DNA from 3 places in the Priestia sp. YIM B13489 genome. Region 2 is predicted to be linked to each of the others. Evidence: predicted binding sites of a transcription regulator. Region 2 holds the regulator's gene; each other region holds the start of a gene.
The links. Region 2 encodes Rex, which represses fermentation and respiration genes when NADH is low (regulators of the CRP and FNR family bind a similar motif). Its sites were predicted from a motif close to TTGTGAAATATTTCACAA; they were not measured.

Region 1 (14,870 bases), 640 kb from region 2:
ACCAGCATAATGAGGTTGCTTTTCTTTTTTACTAGATATGCTGTTTATATTCACTCACATTAAAGAATAATCGTTACTTTAAATAAATCTCCGTCAATTTTAATATTCAGTTCTCCTCCGTGCAAATCAATAATTGACTTAGCAATAGCTAACCCAAGTCCGGAGCCATCGGTTTGTCTTGAAGTGTCCCCTCTTTTAAATCGTTCAAACAGCTCAGCACCTACAACTAAAATCATATATTCGTTCACTGATTTCTAACACTCCTTTCAAAAGTATATCATGGGTCATTTCGTCTATGGGTTTTACTGTAAACTGCATTTTTTAAGAAAAAAGAAGAAAACATTTTAAGATTTTCTTAAGCTTCAAACATTGAAAAAGGTTTAAGGAATAGGGATAACAGGAACGTTAAAAGAAAAAATATAATCAATTCCTCATTTGATTCTAAAGAACTATCCGTGAGCGATTATATCTTTTTATTTAAAAGGAGGATGATTTAACTTGGAACGGAATCATACAATTATGCAATTTTTCGAATGGCATGTGCCAGCTGATGGCGAGCATTGGCAACGCCTCAAAGAGCTCGCTCCTCAACTAAAAGAACAAGGAATTGATTCCGTGTGGATTCCCCCGGTTACAAAAGGTGTTTCATCAGAGGATAATGGCTACGGCGTTTATGACTTATACGATCTTGGCGAATTTGATCAAAAAGGAACCGTTCGTACAAAGTATGGAACCAAGCAAGAGCTGCATGAAGCGATTGATGCCTGTCATAATCATGGAATTAATGTCTATGTGGATATTGTAATGAACCATAAAGCTGCAGCAGATGAAAAAGAAACGTTCCACGTCATTGAAGTGGACCCCATGAACCGAACAGAAGAAATTTCTGAACCTTTTGAAATTGAAGGTTGGACAAAGTTTACATTTGAAGGGCGCGGCGATCAATATTCTTCTTTCAAATGGAACTTTAATCATTTTAACGGCACTGATTACGATGATAAAAATGGAAAAGAAGGCGTTTTTCGTATTGCCGGAGAAAACAAAAGCTGGAACGAAAATGTGGATCAAGAGTTTGGCAACTACGATTATTTAATGTTTGCGAATATTGATTACGATCATCCTGAAGTTCGAGAAGAAATGATCAAATGGGGAAAATGGTTAGCAGACACTCTGCAGTGCGACGGTTATCGATTAGACGCCATTAAACATATTAACCACGATTTTATTAAAGAGTTTGCCCACGAATTGTCCTCTTCTCAAGAAAAGCCCTTTTATTTTGTGGGAGAGTTTTGGAATCCAGAGTTAACAGCCTGTCAGGAATTCCTAGACGTGATTGATTATCAAATCGATTTGTTTGACGTATCGCTGCACTATAAACTGCATGAAGCCTCTCAGCAAGGAAGAGATTTTGATTTAACCACGATTTTTGATGATACATTAGTCAAGACTCACCCTTTGAATGTTGTCACATTTGTAGATAACCATGACTCTCAGCCAAATGAATCTTTAGAATCTTGGGTAGAAGATTGGTTCAAACAGAGTGCTTACGCTCTAATTTTACTTCGTGAAGACGGTTATCCTTGTGTGTTTTACGGAGACTATTTTGGGATAGGCGGAGAGCACCCAATTGAAGGAAAAGAAAAAGATATTTCCACTCTCTTGCATGTACGCTATGACAAAGCATACGGCCAGCAAGACGATTATTTTGATCACCCGAATACTATTGGATGGGTAAGGCATGGTGTAGAGGAATTTGAGAAGTCTGGATGCGCTGTGGTGATGTCAAACGGTGAAGATGGCGAAAAGAGAATGTTCGTCGGCGAACACCGAAGTGGACAAACGTGGATTGACTTCACAAACAACCGAGAGGACCAAGTTGTGATTGAAGAAGATGGCTACGGACAATTCCCTGTAAATGGCGGCTCTGTATCCGTTTGGGCTGAAGCATAAAAAAAACAGTGGCCTGCGCCACTGTTTTTTTACCATAGACCTAGCAGTTTCCACCACAAGCCGCCAATTCCAATCCAAATGATAATATGAATAATTGAAATTAAAAAGCCGAGCGACCACCATTTTTGCTGCGTTACATATCCACTACCGAAGAACACCGGTGCGGGTCCACTTCCGTAGTGAGTTAAACAGCCAAATAAATTGCTAAAGAACGCTAAAATTAATGCTGACAGTAACGGAGGCGCACCAGCGGCCACGATGACAGATAAAAATGCTGCGTACATAGCGCTGACGTGAGCCGTGTTACTCGCAAAAAAGTAGTGAGAATAAAAATATGCAATAGCTAATACAATCAACGCCGTCATCCAAGACATATGGCTAACAGTGCCTTTCATCAGATCACTGAACCAAGGAATCATGCCTAGATCATTTAAGAAAGTTGCCATCATAACCAAAACAGCAAACCAGACTAATGTATCCCATGCTCCCTGTTCTTTTTTGATGTCCGACCAGCTTAACACTTGCGTTAAAAGCAGCGCACATAGACCAATAAAAGCAGTTGTTGTTGCATTAATATTTAAATTAGCGCCAAAAATCCACAACACAAGAAGAAGTAAAAATACGCCAATCATGTACCATTCTTCTTTCTTTAGCGGACCCATTTCATTTAGTTTTTTTGCTGCAATTTCAGATGCTTCCGGCGTTTCTTTTAATTCTGGCGGATACAGCTTATAAATAACGAGCGGAATAACGATTAAACTAATAATTCCAGGTACGATTGCAGCCGCTGCCCAGCCAACCCATGAAATAGTCTTGCCTGTAATTTGTTCCGTCATTTTAACCGCAAGAGGATTGGCCGCCATTGCTGTTACGAACATAGCGGATGTGATCATATCTCCTTGAAACGATACTTTTGTTAAGAAAGCACCGACTCTGCGCTCCGTACCGTCGCCAGTTCTCGATCCGTATGTTTCGGATAAAGAACGAATGATTGGAAGAATAATTCCTCCAGCTCGTGCTGTATTAGACGGCATTGCAGGTGATAAAAGTAAGTCACTTACGATAAGAGAATACGATAGTCCCAACGTCTTTTTACCGAACAAACGAACGAAGATATAGGCAACCCTTGTTCCTAGACCAGTCTTAATAAAACCTCTAGAAATAAAGAATGCAATAACGATTAACCAAATCGTCGTATTTTGAAAACCGCTGAGCGATTGTTCAAGCGTTAATGTATTAGTTAATACAATAATGGTTAAAGATAAAATAGCTACACTGCCCAATGGCAATGGTTTAATGATAAGCCCTACGATAGTAGCCACAAAAATAGCGAATAAGTGCCAAGCCTTCAAATCAAGTCCGGACGGAGGTGTAATAAACCATAAAATAAGTCCGATTGCCAGACAAATTAATAAAGGAATAAATTTCACTTCGCCGGCAGGCTTTTTTGTTGTTTCAGCCATAATCTTTCTCCTTTCATGTTTTTAAATAATAGTAATAGTATGCTCTTTCCACTTCGTACTCAATACTTATCCCATTTAAAATAAAATAATTGTAAAAATACGTTTCGTAAGGATGATATTGTAAAATTGTGAAGTGTTGAGCATAATTCCTTTATTATTTTATCATATATATTGACAATATTTATCTCTTACCTTCATTTTATTCCCTTCAAAATAGCTTGTAAGCGTTATTTTTTTGAAAATAAATAAACTGCATGAATTCATCATGCAGCCTTGCATTTAGCGATTTACTTTTTGAATAAACACGACTTTTAAATAATTACCTGACTTAAATTCTTTTATTGTTTTAAAATCAGCTGGAAGAGCGAACTGCTCCATCATTTTGTACTGTTCCCCTTTTTCATTAAAAGCTTTTTCAATAAACGAATGGAATTTTTTCATATCAAAATTGCTTGCGTTCGTAGATGCTACAATGACACCATTTGGCTTTGTAAGAGCAATGGCTTCTTTTAATAAATCTTTGTAGTCTTTTGCCGCGCTGAACGTATGCTTTTTCGACTTGGCAAAGCTCGGCGGATCTAGCACCACAAGATCGAAGGTCATGTTCTTCTTGACCGCATATTTAAAATACTTGAAAACATCTTCTACGATAATGTCCTGTGCTTCGTGATCAATTCCATTTACACTAAATTGCTCAATTGTTTTAGCCAAGCTGCGATTGGCTAAATCGACACTTGTTGTTTTCGCAGCTCCTCCAAGAGCGGCCGCCACTGAAAATGCGCCTGTATACGAAAACATATTTAGCACGGTCTTTCCTTTTGCATATTTATCTCGAATCGTTTTACGGACGTCTCGCTGATCTAAAAAGACTCCCACCATCGCTCCGTCATTTAAGTAAACGGCAAAACGAATACCATTTTCTTTTACAATTAAAGGAAATTCACCTTTATCCCCTGCTACAAAATCATCTTCTTCAATATACTGCCCCTTTACGTTAAAACGTTTTTTCTGGTACAGCCCTTTAAAGTTAGGCGCAGACTTTAAGGCTTCAATGACGTATTCTTTAAATTGATAAATTCCTTCACTATACCAACTCATGACGTAATATCCGTCATAATAATCAATAATCAAGCCACCGATTCCGTCACCTTCACTATTAAATACACGAAAAGCAGTTGTGTCTTCAGACGCATAAAAGTCATGACGAGACGAAATAGCTTGCTGAATTTTTCTAGCAAAAAACGCCGCGTCAATTTGCTCATTTTTCTTCTTCGTAAGAATCCATCCGTAGCCTTTGTTTTGTTTTCCATAATAGCCTTTGGCTAAAAATTGATTTTTGGGAGTGACCAAGTTAATAATAACCCCTTCTTCTTGCAGTTTATGACCATCAACAAGCGCATCTTTTTCAATGAGTGGATAACCCTTGTTCACTTTTTTAATAAAAGCTTCTTTGGCTATAACTTGTACTTCTTTTCTCATGTGTACACCCTATCTATTTAATTTATTTCATTCTAGTTCTATCCATTTTACAACAATAATCTACATTTATCTTAACATAGATAAACAGCCCCGTTTCTAGTTATAAATAGAAAAGCAGAGGATGCCTTGAAACACCCTCTGCTTGATATGAATAAAAAATGAAATGTATGTTTTATGTTTTAAGATAAAAAATTATGAGCACTCTTGCCCCGTATAAGCATCGAACTGAGTGACGTTTTTTTCTGCTAAAATACCTTTCAATTTTGCTGTACGAGCCAAAGCGCTTCTTGTCGCCTTTAGCTATGTCTTTATTGTAAGAGCGGCCCATGAATGCACTGTGAAGCCCGGCTGAATGCTATCTGAACAAATTCTGAAAGATAGCTGAATAACTTCTAGTTAAACTTGTCATATAAATGTTCAACGTTCTTAACAACAGCTCAACAAATCCAGCGCTTCTCTTTATATTTCCTCAACAATCAAATGATTTAATAAGTGTATGAATACAATTTGGAGGTTATCAACCATGAAAAAACGAGTATCTCTTGGACTATCTCTCACCCTTTTAGCTTCTAGTGCCGCTTCTGCTTTTGCAGCAGAGCATCACCCAGTTCAACATCCAAAACAAATCAAAAGCGTCGAGTTTCAGCCAATGAAAGCACCTACTACGATTGAAAATATGATTAAAACGTATACAGAGGCATCTGTAAAAGTAACGTATAAAGATGGAAGCGTTGAAGAAACGCCGCTTAACTATAACCAGCTCTTTCTTTCAAAAGATAAAATTGTCGATAATAAAGGGGAATTAATCGCCGCAGGTACACCGATCGATGCAAACGGGGATCCGATTATTGACCGAAGCGTTCCCGATAAGCCATCACCGTACGTATCAGACGCACCGGATTCAAACAGCTTTATCACCATCAACGGTAAGTCTTATATTATTTCACATTATGAATATGAATCTGTTAATAATGCTGGAAAAGAGATTTCCGGTCTTCCCGCTTCAATGACGCTTACACAAGTTGACCGAGATGATAAAACAGGAAAATTAACGGTCAACCATGCTAAAAAAATTGATTTTTCCAATGTAAATGGTTTGTGGACGCCGTGTAATGGCTCTACAACGGATTGGGGTACTCACCTTGGTTCAGAAGAATATGAGCCCGATGCACGTGCTTTTGAAGATCCTTCATCCAGCTCTTATAAAGACGTCACGAACTTCGCTAAGCTTTATTTCGGCGACACGTCAAAAGCAAACCCTTACTACTACGGCTGGATTCCAGAAATTTCAGTGGATGAAAGCGGCCATGCATCCGTCGTAAAACATTACAGCACAGGCCGTTTTTCACACGAAATGATGCAGGTACTTCCAGATAACAAAACCGCTCTTTTTGGAGACGATGGGTCTAATACCATGATGTTTATGTATGTAGCAGATAAGGAAAAAGACTTCTCAGCAGGAACTCTTTATGCGGCAAAGTTTAAACAAACGAGCACAGAAAATGGAGGTAAAGGCGACCTTCAATGGATTAAGCTTGGCCATGCAACAGACAATGAAGTGAAAACAATAATCGACAAAGGCACAAAATTTAGTGATATTTTTGAAACAGCTGACCAGCCTAAAAAAGGATTTAAAGCTGTGAAAACCGCTGCAAGTAAAAAAGTTGAATACCTAAAAGTAAAGCCTGGTATGGAAAAAGCAGCTGCCTTTTTAGAATCACGCCGATACGGTGCAATTTTAGGTGCAACATCTGAATTCAACAAGATGGAAGGACTAACGGTTAACAAAAAAGACAAAAAAGCGTATATGGCTATTTCTTACCAAAATAGTGCCATGCTAAAAGAATCTGGCGCTGTACAAGATGATATCCAGCTTCCAAAATTAGAGTCTGGTGTGACCTACCAGCTGAACTTAGGATCGCATCAAAAAGACCTAGCAAACGGCAAGATTAACAGTCGCTACGTTCCTGCAAGCATGGAAGGGCTACTGATTGGACAAGACCTAGAAAAAGCAGATGCATACGGTAATACAGCGGACCCAAATAAAATTGCCAACCCTGACAACCTTACGTATTCAAATAACTTAAATACACTGTTTATCGGAGAAGACAGCTCACTGCATACAAACAACTTCGTATGGGCTTATAATGTAAAAACTAAAAAACTATCACGCATCCTTTCAGTTCCAGTGGGAGCAGAAGCAACAGGACTTCGTGCAGTAGAAAACATTCAAAACTCTCGCTACGTACTAAGCAACTATCAGCACCCGGGCGAGGACATCAGCGACAAAAGTATTACCGCTGTTGATAAAGAAGAGCTAGCTAATGCAATGAAAGAAAGCATCGGCATTCAAGAAACTGGCGGTGTCGGATACATTTCTGGACTGCCTTCTAAGGACGGCGCTCCTTACAAAAAGCATTAATATGTAATGAAGCCACGTCTGTTGTGCAGTGACAGACGTGGTTTTTTATATAGTCGAAGTTATTTATAAAATCGTTTATCGTAATCATAATTATGGTGAATACTTTATAATATCCTTGGAGAAAGTGCCTACACACAAACCAAATGCTTTAGGATATTTATTCGCGAGTATCCGGTACATGCCTTCAAGCTTGCTTTTAATTGCTTACACCCCACTAATACTAGATATAAAAGTTGTTTCAATAAGTATTTCCAGCAAAACAAAACCACTCGTTCCCTTGCACTTTTCCTCCCATACCATTAAAGTATATATTGGTTGAAGTTTATACTAGCATTCAACCTTATAAAAGAAATTACACTTTTTAATTTTGGGAATATGTTTTCCCTAAAAGAAAGGGTTTAGATATAAGATGAAAGATAATTTTTGGCATGAGTTGCCGCGTCCGTTTTTTATTTTGGCACCGATGGAAGCTGTGACGGATGTCGTTTTTCGCCATGTTGTGACCGAAGCAGCACGACCTGACGTATTTTTTACAGAGTTTACGAATACGGAAAGCTACTGCCATCCGAAAGGGAAAGATAGCGTAAAAGGACGTTTGACGTTTACAGATGATGAACAGCCAATCGTTGCGCACATTTGGGGAGACAAGCCTGAATACTTCCGTCAAATGAGTATTGGCATGGCCGAAATGGGCTTTCGCGGCATTGATATTAATATGGGCTGTCCTGTGCAGAATGTTGCAGGAAACGGAAAAGGTTCTGGTCTGATTCGCCGTCCAGATACTGCGGCTGAGATTATCCAGGCAGCCAAAGCTGGAGGGCTTCCAGTAAGCGTAAAGACTCGTCTTGGCTATACGCAAGTTGATGAGTGGTACGACTGGCTGAAGCACATTTTAGAACAGGATATCGTGAACCTTTCTATTCACCTTCGTACAAAAAAAGAAATGAGCGATGTTGACGCGCACTGGGAGTTAATTCCGGAGATCAAGAAGCTTCGTGACGAAATTGCGCCTCATACGCTACTAACAATTAACGGTGATATTCCTGACCGCCAGAAAGGTCTTGAACTTGCGGAGAAGTACGGCATTGATGGAATCATGATTGGACGCGGAATTTTCCATAATCCGTTTGCGTTTGAAAAAGAAAAGAAAGAGCACACAAGCGAAGAGCTATTAGAACTTCTTCGCCTGCAGCTAGATCTTCATGATAAGTATTCTGAAGAATTAGAGCCGCGCCCTTTCAAACCGCTTCGACGCTTTTTCAAAATTTACGTTCGCGGATTCCGCGGTGCAAGTGAATTAAGAAATCTACTCATGAGCACGGAAACAACTGACGAAGTGCGTGCGTTGCTTGATGAGTTTAAAGACAGAGCTGGAGTGAAAGAAGACGAAGGTTTTTCTGTTTCTTAAATAAGATCTCGTTTGTTTAAACTCAATTGTTCTAACATTTTATCGGAGAGAAGAACCTCTTGTTCTTTTTTATAGACGTATGCTATTTATCCACATATGATAAAAGCTGAGGCAGAAGGTTTTACATTTCCTTCTGCCTCAGCTTTTAATGAAAAAATATCCACACGATCTATTTATGATAAGGTTCATTTCGAATAATACGAAAAGCTCGGTAAATCTGTTCTACTAATACTAGGCGCATAAGCTGATGAGGAAACGTCATCTTTGAAAAAGAAAGGGCTGCGTTTGAGCGTTTCATTACTTCGCTGCTTAAACCAAGCGACCCGCCAATGACAAACGCTACTTTGCTTTTTCCGTAGGTAGCTAATGAATCAATTTCTTTTGCGAGTTCCTCGGAAGACTTTTGTTTTCCGTTAATAGCTAATGCGATCACATAAGTATCGTCTGAGATTTTCGCTAAGATGCGCTCTCCTTCTTTTTGTTTTACCTGTTCCATTTCAGATTCACTTAAGTTTTCTGGCGCTTTTTCATCTGCAAGCTCAATAATTTCCACTTTTGCATAGCTTGATAAACGCTTTAAATATTCTTGAATACCTTGTTTTAAGTATTTTTCTTTTAGCTTTCCAATGGTTATAATAGAGATATTCACAGGCTATTCTCCTCTCCTTTATCTCTTATCCACAGATATTATCCACATATCCACATGTTATATCCACATTTTGTATAAGAATATTAGTTCCCTACTACATATACAGCTTCATTTTCACAATATTCACAGCTTTTTTTGTCAGTGGAATTTTCTATTTTTTCAAAAACCGGCGCTAGCTCAATCTCATCTACCATTACATCCAGCGCTAGTTCTGTATGTTCTAAACAGCAATATATCTTCATGTATTTATCTTCCTTTCTCTATTCTTTTCATTAAAAAACCACAGGAGTTTATCCCCTGTGGATAACTTTATTTTACTTCATTTGACGCGTTAATTTTACTTCTGTGGATTTCTTTTTGCCATCGCGATAGAACGTTACGTTCATTTTATCGCCAATTTCTTTTTCAATGTAGAGGTGTTTGCGAAGTGTCGCAATGTCCCTTACTTTGCTGTGATCTAACTCAACAATCACATCATATTCCTTTAATCCGGCTTTAGCGGCTGGCGAACCTGGCTCAACTTTTAGAACAGCGACTCCGTTTACTACATCATGCGGTAACTTAAGGGTTTCTTTTAAATGATACCCTGATACCTCACTTAATGATAGTGTACTAACTCCAAGATACGGACGTCTGACTTCACCATATCGTTCTAAGTCATTAATAATGGGCCTAGCCATGTTGATTGGAATCGCAAGACCAATGCCTTCTACTGCTTCTTGAGCAATTTTCATGGAATTAATACCGATTAATTCACCATCAATATTAACAAGAGCACCCCCGCTATTACCAGGGTTAATGGCGGCATCTGTTTGAATAACTTCTGATTGCCAATCAGGATTTCCATCGCCATTCAAATCTTGAGGAATGACACGGTTAACCCCTGAGACAACTCCTTGTGTAACGGAGCCAGAAAATTGAAGGCCTAGCGGGTTTCCGATAGCAATCACTGGTTCACCAGCTTTAAGCTTATCAGAATTTCCGAAGGTAGCCACTTTTGTCACGTGGCCTGCGTCAATTTCAAGAACTGCTAAGTCCATTAAATCATCGCTGCCAAGAATTTTAGCCGATACCCTTGTACCGTTACTGAAGCTCACTTCAATTTCGTTAGCGCCTTTAATGACATGATAGTTTGTCACAATATAAGCTTTGTTGCCTTGTTTTTTGTAAATAACACCTGAGCCCGTCCCGGCATCAGTTCGTTCATCATTCCAAAAGCTTTCAGAGTTCTGAATGTTTACAACTCCTACAACTGCTGCATTGACTTCAGAAACAGCTTTTGTGACGGCCGTAGTGACGTCAAGAGATACTGACTTTTGAATGGTAGACCCTGTTTGTTCATCTCTATTTTCATCCGTCATCCACCCATCTGGTAAAATCCCGTTCCTCACCAAGGCTGGCATAAGAAGCAGTACAATAAGTGCACCTATAATTGCTCCAATCAGAGCAGAAGCGAAATATCCTCTGCGGCGTTTAGGCGGCCGACTATTTGGCTCTTGGCCTTCATCATAATGTTCCACACTATCACCGAACCCTTCATTTATCATCGTGAATGTCTGCATTCACGTACTAAATGAAGTTATTTTTCGCTTCCTTTCTAGAGACTATACATAAACAATATCAGTTGGTCTTTTTGGATCAGTATCACATAGGAGAATATTGTCCTCTACATTGATGTCTTTCTGTTGTAACACTTGTGCAACCGACATGCGGGCAATTTCCTTCATGTTATTGTCTTGACTCAAATGCGCTAAGTAAATGCGTTTGGTTTGATCTCCAATCACATCTGCCATTGCAAGAGCCGCGTCTTCATTTGATACATGTCCCACGTCGCTTAGAATTCGTCTTTTAATGCTCCAAGGGTATCGCCCCATTCTCAGCATTTCAACGTCATGATTGCTTTCAAATACGTACATATCGCTATTTTTAATCGTACCTTTCATGCGGTCACTTACATAGCCGGTATCCGTAATAAGGGTTAATTTTTTAGATCCTTCATGAAAGACATAAAACATAGGCTCTGCAGCATCATGCGAAACGCCAAAAGACTCCACTTCCAATTGACCAAACGATTTCGTTTGGCCAATTTCAAAGTGAAACTTCTGTTCTGTATCAATGTTGCCAATCAAGCCATCCATTGCGTTCCACGTTTTTTCATTTGCGAAAATAGGGAGCTTATATTTACGTGCCAGAACACCTAGTCCTTTAATATGGTCACTATGTTCATGAGTCACTAAAATTCCTGATAAATCCGGGATATTGCGATTTACTTGTTGAAATAGAGCTTCCATTTGTTTTCCGCTCAGCCCTGCATCAACTAGTAAGGAATGTTCTCCATCACTTACTAAAATCGCATTTCCTGTGCTCCCACTCGCTAGCACGCTGAAATGCAGGCTCATTTATCTCACTCCAAATACTTATTTATTTCCTTTTTTAATAATCTGCCCTTCAAAGGCATTTACAAAATAACTCGTATCTCCATTTACAACAATGTGCCAAGTTGGTGCTAAAACTTGAGAATTTAGTAGTGGCAGATCAAACGTATAGTACCCAAACTCTACTTTTGTTACAGAATCTTTCTTTTTCAATTCACCCTTCAAAAACAAATTTTCTAATGCTTTTAAAGGCGTTAAAACATCCTGCTCATCATCTAACGTTTTCACAGAACCTAGCATCGTTTGTTCATACGAAATAATTTCACCTTTATCATTTAAATGAGCAATAATCATGCCATTTTCATTATCAAAGATTTTATGCTTCTTATATTGTTGAAAGAATGTAACTGTTTTTTTCTCTTTGTTAACATTCCATAGCTCATAATCCTTACCCGAGAGCACATACCGTTTTAGAAATTGACTTAGCTTTGCTTCGGGACTTTTTTCAGGTACTGAAAAAGGTTTGTCTAGTACACTTCGAATTGTTTTTTCCTCAAGCAGCGCTGCTTTTTGTTCTTTAAGCTTTTTTAAATCTTCATCTTTAAACAGTTTGCTTTTAGCATTTAACGACGAAGCTTCCTTCACATCTACAGGTAAATGTTTATATTCAATGCCTTCACTCGTTAATTGTTCTTCAACGCTCGACTCCACAAATAGAGAGTACTGATCTTCTTGATGAGTTTTAAAAATCTGATAGCCTAAGTAAATATTAAGGATCAAGAAAGTGAAAATAAAGATGGTTTTTGTTCTATTCCAATCCATCGTTATCGCCTCCTTCGGTCGGCGGTGCAATTCGATACCACTTACTATTATAATAATAGAACCAAGAAGGAACGAGTTTGACAGAGTTAGAATTAAACTCAACCGTCTTTTCACCGGTTTTTGGCTGCTGGGAGACTTCTTCTAGCTGATAGCCTATTGAAATATCTTTTAACAGATTCGGGTCAAAGTTTTGGTGTTTTTCAATTAATTGAATCACCTTTTGAGATGACTGCAGCTTTTCTACACTCGAATCCTGTACTCTCACAAAACGATAAAGAGGACGACGGTAATTTAAAATCTCCGCATTTCCCCATCTTTGATATATTTCAGTCATTCCCTGATTGCTGTACACTGGATAGTTATCTTTATAATAACGATAGCTAATTTCTTTTGTAATACGATTCCAGCTGTTGAACCTGTAATTAGATTCCGTCCAGCCGCCGTGGTCATTAACGAAGCTAAAGCTGCGGTTTATTAAATTATAATCTTCCATTACTTCGGTCGTGGAATTTACAAGATTCACATATTCCATCACATCTGTCTTCGTATTAACATTAATCACTTTTGTACCTTCGGTGTAGACATCTCGGTTTGTAGACGTTTCTTTCCGTGCATAGTCTGGGTTGTTAAAAAGCGCTTCCTTATATTTTTCAATATCTAAATGCCTCATGCTCGTATAGTAGACTTCACTATTCATCGTGATATTGTTTTCTGGAAGGAAGATATACCGATTTTTGTTTTCTTTATATACAAAGCTCGGGGCATACGTACGTTTCATCTTATCTTCTAATTCTTTGATATCATCTTTGGCCAAATTCTTGACTGTAACCGAATAAATCTTTTTTTGCTCATAATTCACAAGATACACGCTCACGAAAAATGAAGGTGTACGCTTAATTTTAATGAGTACACGGTCAAATGTTTGATTAGGCAAAGACGTTTGAGAAAATGAAAAAAGCTGTTGAAATGTTTTCAAAGGCAGCGCGTCTGGATACAGCACTTCAATAGAATTACTGCCATGGACATAATTTAAAAATCCATCAGGAGAAATAGCATCCGAAACGTCCGTCACGTTCGAAAATTTCCACTTTTTCATTTCATTTACCCATTTGTTTACATCATCTTCGTCGTGAGACATGTAGTGATTATCGTTTCGATGATAGAGAACTTCTGTTGGAAGAATATGATCTTCTATTTTACTTTTTGAACTCACTTCAACTTCCTGCAAATGTTGATTTTTTGAAATGACCTTATAAGAAGGCTGATACGTCCATATATGATACGTCATAATTAAACTGGAAGCGACGAGAACAACTAAGATGGCCGTTTTGATATGTTCATATCTCATTCCCATTCGTCATCATTCTCACTTTCAATCGGAAGAGTAAAGTAAATCGTTGTTCCTTTTCCTTCCTGACTATCTGCCCAAATACGTCCATCATGTGCTTCAATAATTTCCTTGGCAATAGCAAGCCCTAATCCTGTTCCGCCTAATTTACGCGTTCGTGCTTTATCTACACGATAGAAACGTTCGAAAATTTTAGCTAAATTTGATTTTGGAATTCCCATACCTTGGTCTTTAATGCTCACAACAATTTCATGCGTATGCTGAGCAATTGAAAACGTAATGGTTCCGCCTTCAGGTGAATATTTTATTGCATTGGAAATAATGTTATCTAATACTTGTGTAATTTTATCTTGATCGATAGCGACATAGATTGCTTCATTTGGCAAGTCGCGCACGAACGAAATGCCTTGTTCAATTGTCATTTCAAAGCGATCAATGATGTAATGATAGAACTTCACAAAATTGATTGGGTCACGACTAAATCGGTAGTCTTGGCTATCTAGCTTAGATAATTGAAGCAAGTCGTTAACGAGACGAATCATTCGTTCTGTTTCCGTTTGCGTTACATTTAAAAATGTTGGAGCTAAGTCCTTATCTTGCCATGCTCCTTCTGCAAGCGCATCTAAATAACTGCGCATCGTTGTTAACGGCGTACGCAATTCATGTGAAACATTCGCTACGAATTCTCGGCGATCTTGATCAATTTTCTCCTGCTCTGTAATATCATGCAAGACAATGATAATCCCGTTAATAAAACCGGTCTCTTTTTGAATAGCGGAAATGGTAGCTCTTAAAATAAAGGGATCCGATTTTGTACTAAAGTCCAAAATTAATGACTCTTGATTAGCGAGCAAGCTTTCAAACGTATGCGTTTCTTCAAGATCTAGTAGGGAAACAACTGGATCAGACAAAACCGTTTCACGTGAAACATTTAGCATAGCGGCAGCTGGATCA
Region 2 (9,868 bases):
TTCTAATAGAGAACTTAGAAAGGACCTTTAGCTCAGCAGGTTAGAGCAGACGGCTCATAACCGTCCGGTCGTAGGTTCGAGTCCTACAAGGTCCACCATTGAACCTGAAATATGGAGGAATACCCAAGTCTGGCTGAAGGGATCGGTCTTGAAAACCGACAGGGGTGTCAAAGCCCGCGGGGGTTCGAATCCCTCTTCCTCCTCCATTTATTTTTATCATCATTGCGGATTCAAATCCCGTCATGACTGCCACTTTTTATAGGGGCATAGTTTAAAGGTAGAACTACGGTCTCCAAAACCGTCAGTGTGGGTTCAATTCCTACTGCCCCTGCCAATTTAGATACATATGAGTATTAATTAGGGGCCTATAGCTCAGCTGGTTAGAGCGCACGCCTGATAAGCGTGAGGTCGGTGGTTCGAGTCCACTTAGGCCCACCATATATATTTAAACGAATGGGGCCTTAGCTCAGCTGGGAGAGCGCCTGCCTTGCACGCAGGAGGTCAGCGGTTCGATCCCGCTAGGCTCCACCATACAGTATACGGAGGAATACCCAAGTCCGGCTGAAGGGATCGGTCTTGAAAACCGACAGGGGTGTTAAAGCCCGCGGGGGTTCGAATCCCTCTTCCTCCGCCATTTTCTATTTCGGTCCCGTGGTGTAGCGGTTAACATGCCTGCCTGTCACGCAGGAGATCGCGGGTTCGATTCCCGTCGGGACCGCCATGTTTTAGAAACGAAACACATTGTTTCGTCTTTTTTATTGTTTGAACCATTTTTATATAAAACTTTACCGTCCTTAGGAGCAATCCTAAGGAATTTTTTATATACAAAGAAATTTCCTTATAGAATTGCGATGTTAAAGATTGTTGGATTTCTTACTGGATATGTATAGTCCACAACGTTTACAATATATATATACAGATTGAAATGAGGTTCTGAATGAATGACAGAGATTAACGAATTTACGTTTATGTCTACGTCTCCTGATGAAACTAATCAGCTGGCTGCTCGTCTAGCAACTTTATTAGAAGCTGGTGACGTGCTGCTGCTTGAAGGCGATTTGGGAGCTGGAAAGACAACATTCACAAAAAGTTTAGCTAAAGGATTAGGAATTGAACGCAATGTGAATAGCCCGACATTTACGATCATTAAAGAATACAAAAGCGGTCGCCTTCCTCTTTATCATATGGATGTGTACCGTCTAGGGGATGAATTTGAAGACCTAGGGTTCGATGAGTATTTTGAAGGAGATGGCGTGACGGTCGTGGAGTGGGCTCATCTGATTGAAGAGCAGCTTCCTAATGAATATATTCAAATCAATATTTACCATGAAAACGAAACGACTCGTAAAATCCTTGTAAAAGCGATAGGCAGTCGGTACGTTGAAATATGTAAGGAGCTTTTTAAAAGATGAAAATGTTAGCCATTGATACATCCAATTTTGTCATGGGTGTTGCTGTCGTTGAAGAAAACAAAGTAATTGGAGAAATTATTACGAATCTAAAAAAGAATCACTCCGTTCGTGTGATGAACGCTGTGGAATCTTTGTTAAAGGATTGTGATATTGCGCCAAGCGAGCTAGACCGTATTGTAGTGGCACATGGTCCCGGATCTTATACAGGTGTACGAATTGGCGTTACCATTGCCAAGACACTTGCTTGGACTTTAAATATTCCTTTAATAGGTGTATCTAGCCTTGAAGCACTAGCAGCAAACGGTCGCTATTTTGATGGGTATATTGCTCCGTTATTTGATGCGCGCCGTCAACAGCTTTATACAGGACTATATGAATGGAATAATGAACGAGGTCTTCTAGAAGTTGAAAGTGATCGACTTGTTATTAATAAGGACTGGGCGGAACATTTAAAGTCATACAACAAACCCATTTTATTCATAGGCAATGATCTTCCCATGCATGAAGAGGCGTTAAAAGAAGTGCTGGGTAAACAAGCTGTATTTGCCCATGTTCAGCAGTTTAATCCAAGACCAAGTGAATTGGCTTTTTTAGGAATGAAGAAAGAGCCGCAGTCTGTGCATACTTTTGTTCCGAACTACATTCGTTTAGCTGAAGCCGAAGCTAACTGGCTTGCTTCACAGCAAAAAGGATAAAAGAAGGTATAAACATGAAACTAACAATTAAGTTTCGTTTAATGGAAGTTAAAGATATTGATCAAGTAGTGAAAATCGAAGAGAAGTCTTTTACGACACCTTGGAGTTCAGAAGCGTTTCAAAATGAGTTAACCAATAATCAATTTTCAACTTACATTGTGATGGAAGAAGGAGAAAATATTATTGGGTATTGCGGAACGTGGATTGTTATTGACGAAGCACATGTAACCAACATTGCCCTATTGCCAGACTACCGAGGTAAGGGACTCGGTGAATTGCTGCTGCGCAACGTGATGGACGTTCTTCGAAAACTAGGTGCTGTGTCAATGACATTAGAAGTTAGGGTATCTAATCATATTGCACAATCATTGTATCAAAAGCTAGGTTTTAAACCTGGAGGTATTCGTAAGAATTATTATTCTGATAACAATGAGGATGCATTAGTTATGTGGGTGAATTTATGAGTGAAAATCAATTAATTTTAGCATTAGAAACAAGCTGTGATGAGACAGCAGCGGCCGTGATTCGAAACGGTCATGAAATTGTAGCCAATGTGGTGGCATCACAAATAGAAAGCCATAAACGATTTGGCGGTGTCGTACCGGAGATTGCATCTCGTCATCATGTGGAACAAATTACGGTAGTAGTTGAAGAAACTTTAAAGCAAGCGAACTTGACGTTTGCAGATATTGATGCAATAGCTGTAACGGAAGGACCTGGGCTTGTGGGAGCACTTCTTATTGGCGTAAATGCAGCCAAAGCGCTAGCATTTGCACACCAAAAGCCATTAATTGGTGTTCATCATATTGCAGGACATATTTATGCAAATCAGCTAATCAAAAAATTAGAATTCCCGCTTTTATCGCTAGTTGTATCTGGAGGGCATACAGAGCTTGTATACATGGAAAGTCACGGTCAGTTTAAAGTGATTGGTGAAACGAGAGATGATGCGGCAGGAGAAGCCTACGATAAAGTAGCCCGCACGTTAAACCTTCCATATCCAGGCGGACCTCATATTGACCGCCTTGCACATGAAGGAGAGCCATTAATTGATTTGCCGCGTGCTTGGCTAGAAGAAGGATCCTATGATTTTAGTTTCAGTGGGTTAAAATCAGCAGTTATTAACACTGTCCACAACGCGAAGCAAAAAGGTGAAGAAATTCTTCCACAAACACTTGCTGCTAGCTTTCAAGCGAGTGTTATTGATGTGTTAGTAACTAAAACGGTTAAAGCTGCAAAGGAATATAAGGTTAAGCAAGTGTTAGTAGCAGGAGGAGTTGCTGCTAATAAAGGACTTAGAGCAGCGCTAGAAGAAGCATTTGCACCATTATCAAACATTGAGCTTATTATCCCGCCGCTATCTCTATGCACGGATAATGCCGCAATGATTGGAGCAGCGGCAAGTGTACGATTTGCTCAAGGAAAACGCTCAGATATGTCATTAAACGCAAACCCCGGTTTAGACTTGGAAGAGTAAGAGACGAATGAGATTTATTTCTCATTCGTCTTTTTTGTGGATAAAAATGATTTATCAACAATATTCAATAAATTTAGAATTGACTGTGGATAATTATGTGGAAAAGTCCGTGCACTCAGTACACGGACATGTTATCAACAAGTTTTAATTATGAAAATCAGACAGATATCCACTATTTATTCACAGAGTGGATAAAGCTTGTCCTAAAGCGCACGAACAAGTAAATAGGGTGAATAAATACGAAAAAATATAGGCTATTCTTCTAGAAGCAGCTGTAATTCTTCCCACTCTTCCATTAATGTGGATAACTGTGAAGAAATTTTTTCATTTTCACCGTTTAATCTTGATACTTCTTCGTGGTTTTGATAAATTTCAGGATTACAAAGAAGTTCTTCATTCTCCGCTTGTGCGGCTTCTAATTTGTTTACTTCAGTTTCAATTTCTTCAATTCGGCGCGTTCGCTGCCTCATCAATTTCTTTTGTTCTTTATCTTGTTTATAAGACTGTTTATCTACTTTTACCGTACGTTCTTCGTTGGCTTTTATATTTTCTAATTCTTTGATTTCCTCTATTTCTGCTTTCTTTTCTACATAATAGTCATAATCTCCAAGAAATTCTTCTACTCCTTCAGGAGATAGCTCTGCTATTTTGTTTGCAATACGATTAATAAAATAACGGTCATGTGAAACAAATAATAGAGTCCCTGGGTAATCAATTAACGCATTCTCGAGTACTTGTTTGCTATCTAAATCAAGATGGTTAGTAGGTTCATCCAAAATTAAGAAATTAGCTTTTTGAAGCATAAGCTTCGCAAGAGCCAAACGTGCTTTTTCACCACCGCTAAGCGTCGAAACGATTTTCAGTACATCATCACCTGAAAACAGAAAATTTCCAAGCGCTGTACGAATTTCTTTTTCAGGTTTGGATGGGTAGTCATCCCAAAGCTCATTTAAAACAGTTTTATTAGATATTAAATTAGCTTGCTCTTGGTCGTAATAACCAACCATTACGTTTGAGCCAAAAGAAATGGTTCCAGTCTTGAAGCTTAGTTTATCCACAATACCTTTTAATAACGTAGATTTCCCAACTCCATTAGGGCCAACCAACGCAAGGCTTTCACCTTTTTTAATCCGAAGGTTTGCGTCTTGGACGACATATTTGTTTTCATCATATCCGATGGACACGTTTTCGAGATTTAAGACTTCATTTCCGCTTTGACGCTCAATTTCAAACGAAAAACTAGCTGATTTTTCGCCTTCGTTAGGTCGATTTATTAACTCCATTCGATCGAGCTGCTTACGTCTGCTTTGCGCACGTTTTGTAGTCGATGCGCGGGCGATGTTTCGCTGAATAAAATCATTCAGTTTTGCGACTTCATCTTGCTGCTTTTCGTACTGACGCAACTCTTTTTCATATCGCTCTGCTTTTTGTACAAGGTATTTAGAGTAGTTGCCCGTGTACTTGACCGTTGTTTTTTGTGTGACTTCATACACTTGATTTACGACCTTATCAAGGAAGTAACGATCGTGTGAAACAATTAAAATAGCTCCTTCATACCCTTGCAGAAACTGTTCCAGCCATGCTAAAGTTTCAATATCTAAGTGGTTGGTAGGCTCATCCAGAATAAGCAAGTCTGGCTTTGTTAAAAGCAGTTTTGCAAGAGCCAAGCGCGTTTTTTGTCCACCGCTCAAGGAGGAAATAGGGGTGCTATAGTCAAAGTTTGAGAAACGGAAACCGTGAAGAATAGATCGTGTATCCGCTTCATATTGATAGCCGCCTAAATCTTTGAACGTTACTTGAAGCTGATCGTACTCTTTGGTTAGTTTTTCGTATTGAACTGAATCATTAAAAATGTCTGGATCGCCCATCTTCGTTTCAAGCGTACGTAATTCTTTTTCCATCTTCTTTAACGGAGCAAAGACTGTCATCATTTCTTCCCATATGGAGAGTGTTGACTCAAGAACTGTATCTTGTCCCATATAATCAATGGAAACACCTTTAGGTTTAATAATTTCTCCGCTGTCATAAGAAAGCTGCTCAGCAATAATTTTTAATAAAGTTGATTTACCAGCACCGTTTCGTCCCACTAGGGCAATGCGGTCTTTTGATTGTACTTCTAACTTTATATTCGATAAAATGGGTTCTGCCCCATAGTATTTTGTAATACCGTTCAATTGTAGAATAATCATTTTTTCACCTCTAGTAGTATATCCATAGTGTATTTTAACATATTTTCAACTACAAGTTCTTCCTACAAGCGTTTGTAATTTGTAGAGGGACAAGAACAAATGATGAAGCGAATGTTTTGATTCATGAAATAAAATGATTTTACCTGCACATTTTATACAGGATACTATGTTAAAATAAGAGATAAGTGCATCTCTGAACTTATATATGATGGATGTAGAAAATCCGTCATGACTAACAAACGGATCCTTTGAAGGGCTAATTGCTTCGTTCTAGCTACCGACTTTAAGTATTCCTGGATAGACAAAAGGCGTCGGGGTGTGAAGCGGAGTATATATAAAACAAGAGAAAAGAGAGAGAATTGGAAGCGCTACCTCAAGGCGGTTGAGGCTTTGTGAAAGGTAATGCAATATGACTTGAAAATGTTAGTAATGACATACATGAACTGAGGGGGTACAACGTGAACACTGAACAATTAAAAATACCACAAGCAACGGCTAAACGATTGCCGCTTTATTATCGTTTTTTAAAAAACTTGCATGCTTCTGGTAAACAGCGTGTTTCGTCAGCGGAGTTAAGTGAGGCAGTGAAAGTTGATTCTGCTACTATTCGCCGGGATTTTTCTTACTTTGGAGCATTAGGGAAAAAGGGATACGGCTACAATGTGAATTATTTACTTACATTTTTCCGTAAAACGTTAGACCAAGATGAAGTAACGAAAGTAGCACTGATTGGCGTAGGGAATCTGGGAACGGCCTTTTTAAATTATAATTTTATTAAAAATAATAACACCAAAATTGAGTGCGCTTTTGATGTGATAGAAGATAAAGTCGGTACAAAAGTAGGCGACGTGCCGGTTTATCACCTTGACCAATTGGAAGATTATATGAGTGATGATATCTCAGTGGCGATTTTAACCGTTCCTGCCACTGTGGCTCAGCAAATTACCGATCGTTTAGTGAATTGCGGAATTAAAGGGATTCTAAACTTCACTCCTGCACGCTTAAACGTACCGGATGAGATTCGACTGCATCATATTGATCTGGCTGTAGAATTACAGTCGCTTGTCTACTTTTTGAAAAATTATCCTGTTGAATAAGATGGACTGTGTTACGATTTCCTTAAGTCTAAATTAATAAGGAGAGTGGGAATATGGGGATTGGAGCAGGCAGTTGGATTATTATTGCGATTGTAGCACTGCTTATTTTTGGACCGAAACGGTTACCGGAGCTAGGAAGATCAGTCGGGCAAACGCTTAGAGAGTTTAAGCATGCCGCTAGCGGTGCCTCAGAAGATCGTGAAAAAGATAAACAGCGTCAAGTAGATGACAAAGAGTAAAAGGGTGATCATAGTATGACCGAACAAGAAATGTCAATATATGATCATATAGGAGAGCTGCGAAAGCGCATTTTAATTGTTTTATTTTTCTTTGTCATTGCCACAATTGGCGGCTTTTTTATAGCGGATAAGGTTATTGTCTATTTACAGCATGCTGATGAGGCAAAAAATTTAACGATGAATGCATTTAGGCTAACAGATCCAGTTAAGATTTATATGCAGTTTGCTGTTATTATCGGCTGTGTACTTGCAGCTCCTGTTGCACTGTATCAACTTTGGGCATTTATTAGTCCTGGTTTATATGAAAAAGAGCGTAAGGTAACGCTTGGATATATTCCTGTTTCCATTTTTCTCTTTATCGGCGGTGTCTCTTTTTCTTATTTCGTGTTGTTTCCATTTGTCGTCGATTTTATGACGCGCGTTTCTGATGAGCTGAATGTAAACCAAGTGATTGGCATTAATGAATACTTTTCTTTTTTAATGCAGCTCACACTGCCTTTTGGCCTGTTGTTTCAGCTTCCTGTTGTCGTCATGTTTTTGACGCGATTAGGAATTATCACGCCTATGTTTTTATCTCAAATTCGAAAGTATGCCTATTTCGTACTGCTAGTTATTGCCGCACTTATTACACCACCAGAATTGCTCTCGCACATGATGGTGACAGTGCCGCTCTTAATTTTGTATGAAATCAGCATCATTATTTCCCGCATTTCGTATCGCAAAGTGTTAAAGGCAAGGGCAGAGCAAGAAAGAGAAGATGTTAGTATGTAAAAAAACCACTGAAACAGTGGTTTTTTTATTTAGATGAATCATCTTGATTTTTATATTGCTGCTGCAACTTTTTAATTTTATAGTGCAAGATAAAAATGCGCACCGCAAATCTGAAATCGAACGCGGCTACGAGTGCAAATAAGATCGTGGGGAAATTCCACACGGTTTCCTGAGCATTTTGAATAGCCAGGTAGGTGAATAAAACCCCCATAATAATATAAATAAACCCTCGTGTTAAAGGGATATTCTTCATAAAAACATGCCTCCAAAAATAAACTGCATTTGTTCTGCTTGCTTTTGCATTTCTATAATTTTATCTGCAAAAATAGTTTGAGATAAAATAACGACTGTATTCATCAACACGTGAGCAATAATGGGTACAATAATTAGTTTTGTTCTTGCATAAAGGAATGCAAATACAAATCCCATGGCTGTATACACGAGCAAATGTTTAAAATCCCAGTGTACGGCAGCAAAAATAAGGGAACTAATAAATGCAGAGACAAAGAAATTATATCGTTTGTGAAGAGAGCCGAAAATAATCTTTCGAAAAATAATCTCTTCTAGAATTGGTCCAATAACAGACGTAACGACAATTAGGAACGGCGTTGCTTTAACAAGATTAACAATATTTTGTGTGTTTTCAGATACTTGGGTAATGCCAAGAGCGTGCTCAATCATACCTGCTACAGCTTGACCAGCCATAGCCAGGAACACCCCAAGGACTGACCAGACCACAGTTACCGTTGTTCCCGCATGTTCTATACGCATGGACATGTCACGGCGCAGCAGCAGTAAGACAATAAGTAAACCAAGGATAAAGCTAATGATGGTCCAATAAGTCAAAAGCATGACATTCGCTGTTCGAACTGGATATTGATCAAACATTCCTGTTAATTTTAACAGCGGTATACCAACAACTCCTGAAAACTGCATAAGGATGTAGGTGAGGATAACATACCAATAACGTTTTTCCAATCTTCTATACTCCTTTAAAAGGTTTTTATGTATATATGTCGAAGAAGTACTGTAAAGTTAGTAATTTCTTCTTGCTCGTATTGTAACATACATATTATTGAACAGAGAAAAGAATGCTTTATTTCTCAAAATCGTCGAAATCTAAAACTATTATATGTAGTTTTCGTAAATTTTAAATTTTTTTTGTTTAATACTTGCAAAAAAAACCCACTTTGTTTTAATATAATAATTGTGTTAGCACTCGTTGAGGTTGAGTGCTAATAAAAATGCAAACATATTATTTGAGGAGGTTGTTTCACTTGTTAAAGCCATTAGGTGATCGCGTAGTGATTGAACTTGTAAAATCTGAGGAAAAAACAGCAAGCGGTATCGTGTTACCGGACAGTGCAAAAGAAAAGCCACAAGAGGGTAAAATTGTTGCTGTTGGTACAGGCCGAGTATTAGAAAGCGGTGAGCGTGTAGCTTTAGAAGTAGCTGCGGGCGATCGTATCATCTTCTCAAAATATGCGGGTACTGAAGTGAAATACGAAGGTACTGAATACTTAATTTTACGCGAAAGCGATATTTTAGCTGTAATCGGCTAATGTTAACCACAAACTTATCATACGTAAAAAATAGATTATTAAGAACATCTTGAGGAGGTCAAAGAACATGGCAAAAGACATTAAATTTAGCGAAGAAGCACGTCGCGCAATGCTACGTGGTGTAGATACATTAGCAAATGCTGTAAAAGTAACGCTTGGACCAAAAGGTCGTAACGTTGTATTAGAAAAGAAATTCGGTTCACCGCTTATTACAAATGACGGTGTAACAATTGCAAAAGAAATCGAATTAGAAGACGCATTTGAAAATATGGGTGCTAAATTAGTAGCCGAAGTTGCTAGCAAAACAAACGACGTTGCTGGTGACGGTACAACTACTGCAACAGTTTTAGCGCAAGCAATGATCAGAGAAGGTCTTAAAAACGTAACGGCTGGTGCTAACCCAATGGGTATCCGTAAAGGTATGGA
Region 3 (6,515 bases), 3.0 Mb from region 2:
TGCTCGTACGGAAAAATATAGTCTATATAGCAAAAATATGTTATTATGTGTCTGCACATGCATTTTATAGTAAAAAGCCACCTGTCCTGCAAATACTGGGTGGCTTTTTATTTTGCTTACCTTTTGACTGGACAAATTATAACCCAATACTATATTTTAGATATGTACATGTATATATTACACTTTTATCAACTATTAAAAGCAGCTATGATCAACCACACATGTAAGAAAAGCCCTCAATTAATTTTGAGGGCTTTTCTTACATGTGTCTCCCCTAAGTATAAATAGTGAAACTTTAATAATATGTAAAGTACTTTATTATTTACTTAATGCAATCAGATATATCTAAAGACTGATCGTGAAAAAAGATAACTATTTAGTTATCTTTTTTTCTTACCAATATAAAGCAAATGTGACGAAACGCCTAAAGTATAAGGGTCGGTTGCTGTTTTCTTTAATAATTCAATTAATCGATCAAACTCAACTTGTCCCTTGTCTGTCCAATAATTCCATTGTTCTTTAGATAAAAGAGAACCAATACTAGATGATCCAATTAGACTTAAGGTTTCAAATCCATTAGATTCCATAAAAGGATTAATTTCTTGTAGATCAAAGTAATATGCTCCTGTAAATCTTCCTTCATCCTGATGATTAAATTCGCCAGTAGCAATAAACTCTTCGATATTGTCCATTGTATTATTGGGTTTCCACGCCTCTGGATTTAACAGTGAAGAGATAGCGTGCCTAATTCGGGACATAAAGGCAACAAATACAACTCCCTCATCTTTTGTCACGCGGTACAGTTCTTTAACAGCAGCATCACGATCTTGTTCATTCTGTAGATGATACATTGGCCCCATCATCAAGGAAGCATCGAACTCTTTGTCTTTTAATAAATTTAAATCCTTTGCATCCATAATATGAAATCCATTAAATTGATTAAAAAGCTCAAGTTCTTGTGCTTTATTTTCAGCTACCTTTACTAATTTAGGAGTGAGATCAGTTAGCGTTACCTGAAATCCTTTCTCGGCTAGTGTCATTGCATATTTACCAGGATCAGCCCCATTATCTAATATACTGCCGTTTTCCGGTAGATACTCTTGTATATAATGCCAGTTTATTTGAAACTCTAAGGGTTCTCTATCTAGGCGTCCCCACTCATCAAATGTTGAGTAATAATCCATAACTTTGTTCATAAAAAAATTCCCCTTCTATGTCTTATGCAACTTCCAATAAATATAAGTATTATTTATTTTGTAGAATTTGTAAACTATTGATGGAGATTACATACAAAGTTAATTAACATAATGTGCGTTATGAATAGTCAAGATATCTAAAATCTTTGTCCATTGTTCTTAAAAAGAATATATTTATATGTCAACTATAACTCCTAGTCAGAAACTAAAAATATGACATCTTTGTTAACAACAAGGTCTTTCTCTTCTTTATCTCGAAATAACCTACTTGTAGAAAAAAATGGTAAAGGAGAAAAATTCTTATGCAAAAAATAAAATCCTCTCTTACAGGTCGCCTGGGTGGTTATACAAAGGAAATGATGAAAGATTTAAATGTGCCAGGAGCAGCAGTCGCAATCATAAAAGATAGAGAAATTATTCTTTCTGAAGGATTTGGGTATCGCGACATTGAAAATAAAAAACCTGTTACACCAAGTACACTGTTTGCAATTGGTTCATCTACAAAAGCTTTTGGGACGCTTTCTCTAAGTTTACTTGCTCAGCAACAAAAGTTTAATTGGGATAAATCTGTTCAAACGTATATTCCTGCTTTTTCACTCCATGATCCTCTAGCAAGCTCACAAACTACAGCTCGTAATTTGGCCTCTCATCGTTCTGGTGTTAGTCGTCATGAATTACTATGGTATGGATCTTCACTAACACGAAAAGACATCGCAGAAAAAATTCAATATTTGGAGCTAGATGCAATTGACTGGCGTAAAAGAGCTATAGAAGATACAGCTAAATTTAAAGAAATGATGAAAGAATTAGATAAGCCTCTTCCACAAGTAAAAGAGACAACCCTTACACATGCAGTAGAAGAATATACAGGGATATTTGAGCATCCTGCATATGGGAAAATGGAAGTGTATAAACAAAACGATACGTTATATTTAAAGTGGGAATCAGTTAATATAGAGATGAAACATCATCATTACAATGTATACACGACAAAGTGGAATCTTTCTCATACGGAAATGACTGTGTTAATTGCCTATGAGATGGACGTAGAAGGCGAATTATCACAGTTTAAATTGCATTTACCACCAATGTTGAGTACAAAGCCGATTGTATTTAGTAGACTCACAGATAGGATTTCATAAAATTAAACATAAAACTTACCACTTAAAATAATGAAAAAAGTATTAGACGAGACGCACCTTCTCGCTTAATACTTTTTTCATTATTTTATTTATATATCTCACTAAATGGTGATGTTCAACATACCTTTTCAGAATTTTTTCTTGGAAGATCGGTAACATATTCTGTTTACATAAAACAGCTTATAAGAATTTATCTGTACATACGTAAAAGCCATTTAAGACTTATCTTAAATGGCTTTTACAATGTTTATGTTATTTCATTTACTCATCAATAATTATGGTATCAGCGTTTATATCCTCGAAACAAAGATTTACTGTTCTTTGTTTCGCTCTGGTTCTATGTATTGTTCCAGCTGGTATAAGTAACGTATCATTCGGTTTTAACACGGCTGTATCCCTATCTTTAAAATCAATTAAAAGTTCTCCCTCCAAAACCATAAAAAGCTCATCTGAATTAGAATGATAGTGCCATTTGTATTCGCCTGAAAATACAGCTATACGAAGACAGTGATTATTAATATTCGATACAGGAAAATTCAAGTGTTGATCTTTAATATCTTTTGTAATTTCTTGAAGATTAATCTTTTCCAGCTCTAATTTCTCTAGCATTACAATTCCCCTTTATATGTTATCTATAATAAATTCAATTTAATTTCCCCATGTAAACTAAACCATTTGAACGATTTCCATTCATAGTTGTATATTCTACTTTCTTGTATTCTAAGGTTTCAAATTGATCTACCCATTCTTTCACACGTTCTTCGCTATGATGACGTAAAATGGCCCCATCTGGTAATTCAAAAACCCCGTATGTATGATACTTAGTGAGTGCCTTTTCATAACGTAATTTATTTCTTTCATCACTATTCAGTAGAAAGTCGTTGATGTAAATAATACCTCCTGGCTTTAGTACCCGTTTAATCTCATTTAAAATAGCGTTTTGTTCCTCACTTTTATGAACACATGTTAAAACTGCAAAAAGTAAGACAGCATCCAAAGAATCATTAGAAAAAGGAAGCTTCCCACTTTGAATAACTTGAAAATCGATTTCTGAGTTATGAGACTTAGCTCTTTTAATCATTTCTTCTGAAAAGTCTACACCATGTAAATTGTTATAATCGTAACTTCTTAATTCCAATAAAGTCCGTCCATACCCACAACCATAATCTAATATGGCAGCATTGTGATTAACATGTGTTAGGAATAATTCAGGTTGAAAAGGCGTAGTAAATTCTTTTTTATTAGCTACTTCATTCCAATATTCATCTTGTTTGATCATCTTTATGAAACAACTCCCTATTGATCTATCAACTTTTATTGCATCATAGCATGTAAAAACATAAAATAATGTGAGATATCTCATATTTTTATAATAGTAGGAGAAAAAATGAAATTTTTAAACGAGCCTATGCAAAGTTACTATATCGAGAAATACTCTATTCAATCACTTTTTTCCTTTCCAATTACTCCATTTATTCAGGTCTGCGAATTTGAACGTGGTGAATTTATCTATAAGGAAGGCTCCTATCCTCAATATATTTATTATCTTGTTGAAGGTAAGGCAAAACTCTATGTTACACACGAAAATGGGAAAGTGTCCTTGATTAATTTTTTACAAGCTCCAACATTTATGGGGGAAGTGGAACTATTAAATTCACAAAGATATTCTAAAGCTATACAAACTGTCACTAAAACCATTTGTTTAGCTATTCCTATTAACACCTGTAAAAATAAGCTCTTAACAGATGTAACATTTCTCAGATATTTATGCAGTTTTTTAAGTGAGAAAGCAACTAAAATTTCAGCAAAGTATACACAAAATCAGGCCTATCCACTCGAGAACCGTCTTGCTGCTTTTATAATGTTGTCGGCTGATGATAACTTTTATAAAGAAAAACATACTGAAGTATGCGAATACTTGGGTGTATCATATCGCCATCTACTCCATGTACTAGCCCAGCTATGTAAATCAAAGACTATTGAAAAGCAGTCGCGAGGTTACATTATTAGGGACAAAGAACGTTTGAAAAAATTAGCTGAATTAAATTAAAGACACTCATAATAACCTCGTTTCATAAGAAAGATGACTATATGTAAATGATATAAAATGTAGTTGCCATAATCGCATGTATCGAAAACATTCTAGAAGAGCCAATCCCTTTATAAGTCTTGGCTCTTTTGGGCTAATCATATTTAATTCATAGCTCAATGATGGAATACACGTATACCTGAATGTGCCATGATCATCCCATATTCATTTGCTGCCTGTGTAACTTGTTCATCTCGTAAAGAATTTCCTGTTTGAACCACATATTTAACGCCACTTTGAGCCGCACGATCGATATTATCACGGAAAGGTAGAAAAGCGTCGGATGCATAGGAAACGCCTTTTAATCTTTTTAGCCATTCTCGTTTTTCACTCTTACTTAGCCTAGCAGGGACCTCCTCAAAACATTGTTTCCAGTGCTCATTTTCTACCTCAGTAATATCATCATTCAGCCATCCATCAATTGCATTATTAACTTCTACACGAGAAATGCCTTCTCTGAACTTCATGTTAAGGGCTCTTGGATGTTGTCTTAGCCACCATTTATCAGCTTTTTCAGCAGCCAACCTCGTACAATGAATACGGGACTGCTGTCCAGCACCAATTCCAATTGTTTGGCCATCTAATGCGAAACAAATGGAGTTTGATTGTGTATATTTTAATGTAATAAGAGCAACAAGAAGGTCTCTCTTTGCATGATCAGGGATATCACATTGAGTCGTAACAATCTGATTGAAAACTTCTTTCCCAATCTGTACATCATTTCTTTGTTGTTCTAGAGTAATGCCAAATATCGTTCTTTTTTCAATTAGATCAGGCACATAATTTGGATCAATCTCTAAAATTAGATATTTTCCTTTCTTTTTCTGTTTCAAAATCTCTAGTGCTTCTTGAGTGTAGCTTGGTGAAACAATCATATCAGAAACCTCTGTTTTGAGGAGGTTAGCTACAGTTATATCCACTTCATCACTAAAAGCAGCACAATCTCCAAATGAAGACATCCTATCTGTCCCACGCGCTCTTGCATAAGCAATCGCTAATGGAGACAGGTCTAGGCCTTTAACAAAATAGGATTCAGTAAGTGTCTCATTTAGTGGAGAGTACACAGCTGCACCTGCTGGACTTACGTGTTTAAAGGATGCAGCTGCAGGTTGATCAGTAGCCTGTCGAAGCTCCTGAACCAGTTGAAAAGCGTTTAATGCATCTAGAAAGTTAATATAACTCGCTTCTCCATTTAAGATTTTAATAGGCGTGTTTTTAGCATTCCGAACTTTAGCTTTACTTTGATTTGGGTTCATTCCGTACCGTAAACCAATCTCTTTCATGTAAAAAATCCCCTTTCTAAATAAAAAAAGTATTTGAACTCATGTTCAAATACTTTGCCCAGGCGTACGGCCGTTATCTATGTGCTTCCTCATGGTTCTCCATGTTTACGCCAGTAACACATAGTCTGTTTTATAAGAAAATTTTACATAATAACAGTAATTTTAACAATACATTTAGCCGAATTTTTCTTTTTTAGTTGTATATGATATACAGATCTAGTTTACATAATACAGCTTTCCGGGACACATGAAGAAGGAAACCCTTTGGCGTAGAAGGATTTTACCTTTTTAAGTCCAAGTAAGATAGTAATAGTAACTTATAAAGCAATTGAAGGATGCAGAAATGGAGGGAAGTAAAGTTGCCTAACAGCGAGTATCCATACTATTTTATAAAGGTAGGTAAATTATATTACGTATATCATTCGTATAAGAACGTAAAAAGGAAAGAGGTATCCAGTTACGAATTTACTAATGAGGAATCATTAGCATTTCCCATTGATGAAGAGTCTGCTAAACAAGTGGCAGATGAATGTGGAGGTCATATTGTAATGAAGAATGCTACGTTTAATGATTATATCAGCCAAGGAGAAAGATGGAGTAATTTTATAGATAGAAAAAAGAAGAACATATGGAGAATCTATATCATTAATTGAATGATAAAACCTTTTAACTACTATTTATTTTGAAGAAAAACACACAATTTGTCGTCACTAAGTATAAATAATGAAACTATTAATTTTTATAAAATGTTTTAGTATTTACTTATATGCTAAAGTTAGTTTTATGTAGGTTATAAATATCTTAA

Region 1: ACFX4W_RS18220 (anion permease) is a predicted target of Rex. The motif match lies at 3,540-3,557, and genes of this name have one in related genera.
Region 3: yeiL (transcriptional regulator YeiL) is a predicted target of Rex. The motif match lies at 3,686-3,703, and genes of this name have one in related genera.

Annotation. Positions count from the first base shown of each region.
Region 1 is NZ_JBHZOQ010000053.1:2,437,262-2,452,131, forward strand. Features, by position in the region: gene ACFX4W_RS18205 (hypothetical protein) at 1-10, shown strand, start outside; partial or broken gene ACFX4W_RS18210 (ATP-binding protein) at 60-218, opposite strand; gene ACFX4W_RS18215 (alpha-amylase) at 499-1,950, shown strand; gene ACFX4W_RS18220 (anion permease) at 1,980-3,413, opposite strand; gene ACFX4W_RS18225 (class I SAM-dependent rRNA methyltransferase) at 3,693-4,892, opposite strand; gene ACFX4W_RS18230 (PhoX family protein) at 5,416-7,314, shown strand; gene ACFX4W_RS18235 (tRNA dihydrouridine synthase) at 7,724-8,722, shown strand; gene rlmH (23S rRNA (pseudouridine(1915)-N(3))-methyltransferase RlmH) at 8,892-9,371, opposite strand; gene ACFX4W_RS18245 (CxxH/CxxC protein) at 9,455-9,613, opposite strand; gene ACFX4W_RS18250 (S1C family serine protease) at 9,686-10,918, opposite strand; gene ACFX4W_RS18255 (MBL fold metallo-hydrolase) at 10,976-11,770, opposite strand; gene ACFX4W_RS18260 (two-component system regulatory protein YycI) at 11,789-12,568, opposite strand; gene ACFX4W_RS18265 (YycH family regulatory protein) at 12,555-13,922, opposite strand; gene walK (cell wall metabolism sensor histidine kinase WalK) at 13,913-14,870, opposite strand, start outside.
Region 2 is NZ_JBHZOQ010000053.1:3,076,371-3,086,238, reverse strand. Features, by position in the region: tRNA gene ACFX4W_RS21620 (tRNA-Ile) at 22-98, shown strand; tRNA gene ACFX4W_RS21615 (tRNA-Ser) at 114-206, shown strand; tRNA gene ACFX4W_RS21610 (tRNA-Trp) at 261-334, shown strand; tRNA gene ACFX4W_RS21605 (tRNA-Ile) at 362-438, shown strand; tRNA gene ACFX4W_RS21600 (tRNA-Ala) at 456-531, shown strand; tRNA gene ACFX4W_RS21595 (tRNA-Ser) at 542-634, shown strand; tRNA gene ACFX4W_RS21590 (tRNA-Asp) at 646-721, shown strand; gene tsaE (tRNA (adenosine(37)-N6)-threonylcarbamoyltransferase complex ATPase subunit type 1 TsaE) at 942-1,412, shown strand; gene tsaB (tRNA (adenosine(37)-N6)-threonylcarbamoyltransferase complex dimerization subunit type 1 TsaB) at 1,409-2,107, shown strand; gene rimI (ribosomal protein S18-alanine N-acetyltransferase) at 2,122-2,571, shown strand; gene tsaD (tRNA (adenosine(37)-N6)-threonylcarbamoyltransferase complex transferase subunit TsaD) at 2,568-3,584, shown strand; gene ACFX4W_RS21565 (ABC-F family ATP-binding cassette domain-containing protein) at 3,839-5,773, opposite strand; gene ACFX4W_RS21560 (redox-sensing transcriptional repressor Rex) at 6,232-6,870, shown strand; gene tatA (twin-arginine translocase TatA/TatE family subunit) at 6,924-7,109, shown strand; gene tatC (twin-arginine translocase subunit TatC) at 7,125-7,880, shown strand; gene ACFX4W_RS21545 (YdiK family protein) at 7,906-8,133, opposite strand; gene ACFX4W_RS21540 (CPBP family intramembrane glutamic endopeptidase) at 8,130-8,858, opposite strand; gene groES (co-chaperone GroES) at 9,158-9,442, shown strand; gene groL (chaperonin GroEL) at 9,510-9,868, shown strand, end outside.
Region 3 is NZ_JBHZOQ010000053.1:35,581-42,095, forward strand. Features, by position in the region: gene ACFX4W_RS05895 (class I SAM-dependent methyltransferase) at 381-1,196, opposite strand; gene ACFX4W_RS05900 (serine hydrolase) at 1,499-2,338, shown strand; gene ACFX4W_RS05905 (cupin domain-containing protein) at 2,600-2,929, opposite strand; gene ACFX4W_RS05910 (class I SAM-dependent methyltransferase) at 2,982-3,617, opposite strand; gene yeiL (transcriptional regulator YeiL) at 3,726-4,388, shown strand; gene ACFX4W_RS05920 (phosphoribosylaminoimidazolecarboxamide formyltransferase) at 4,544-5,710, opposite strand; ZMP/ZTP riboswitch at 5,760-5,838, opposite strand; gene ACFX4W_RS05925 (hypothetical protein) at 6,070-6,363, shown strand.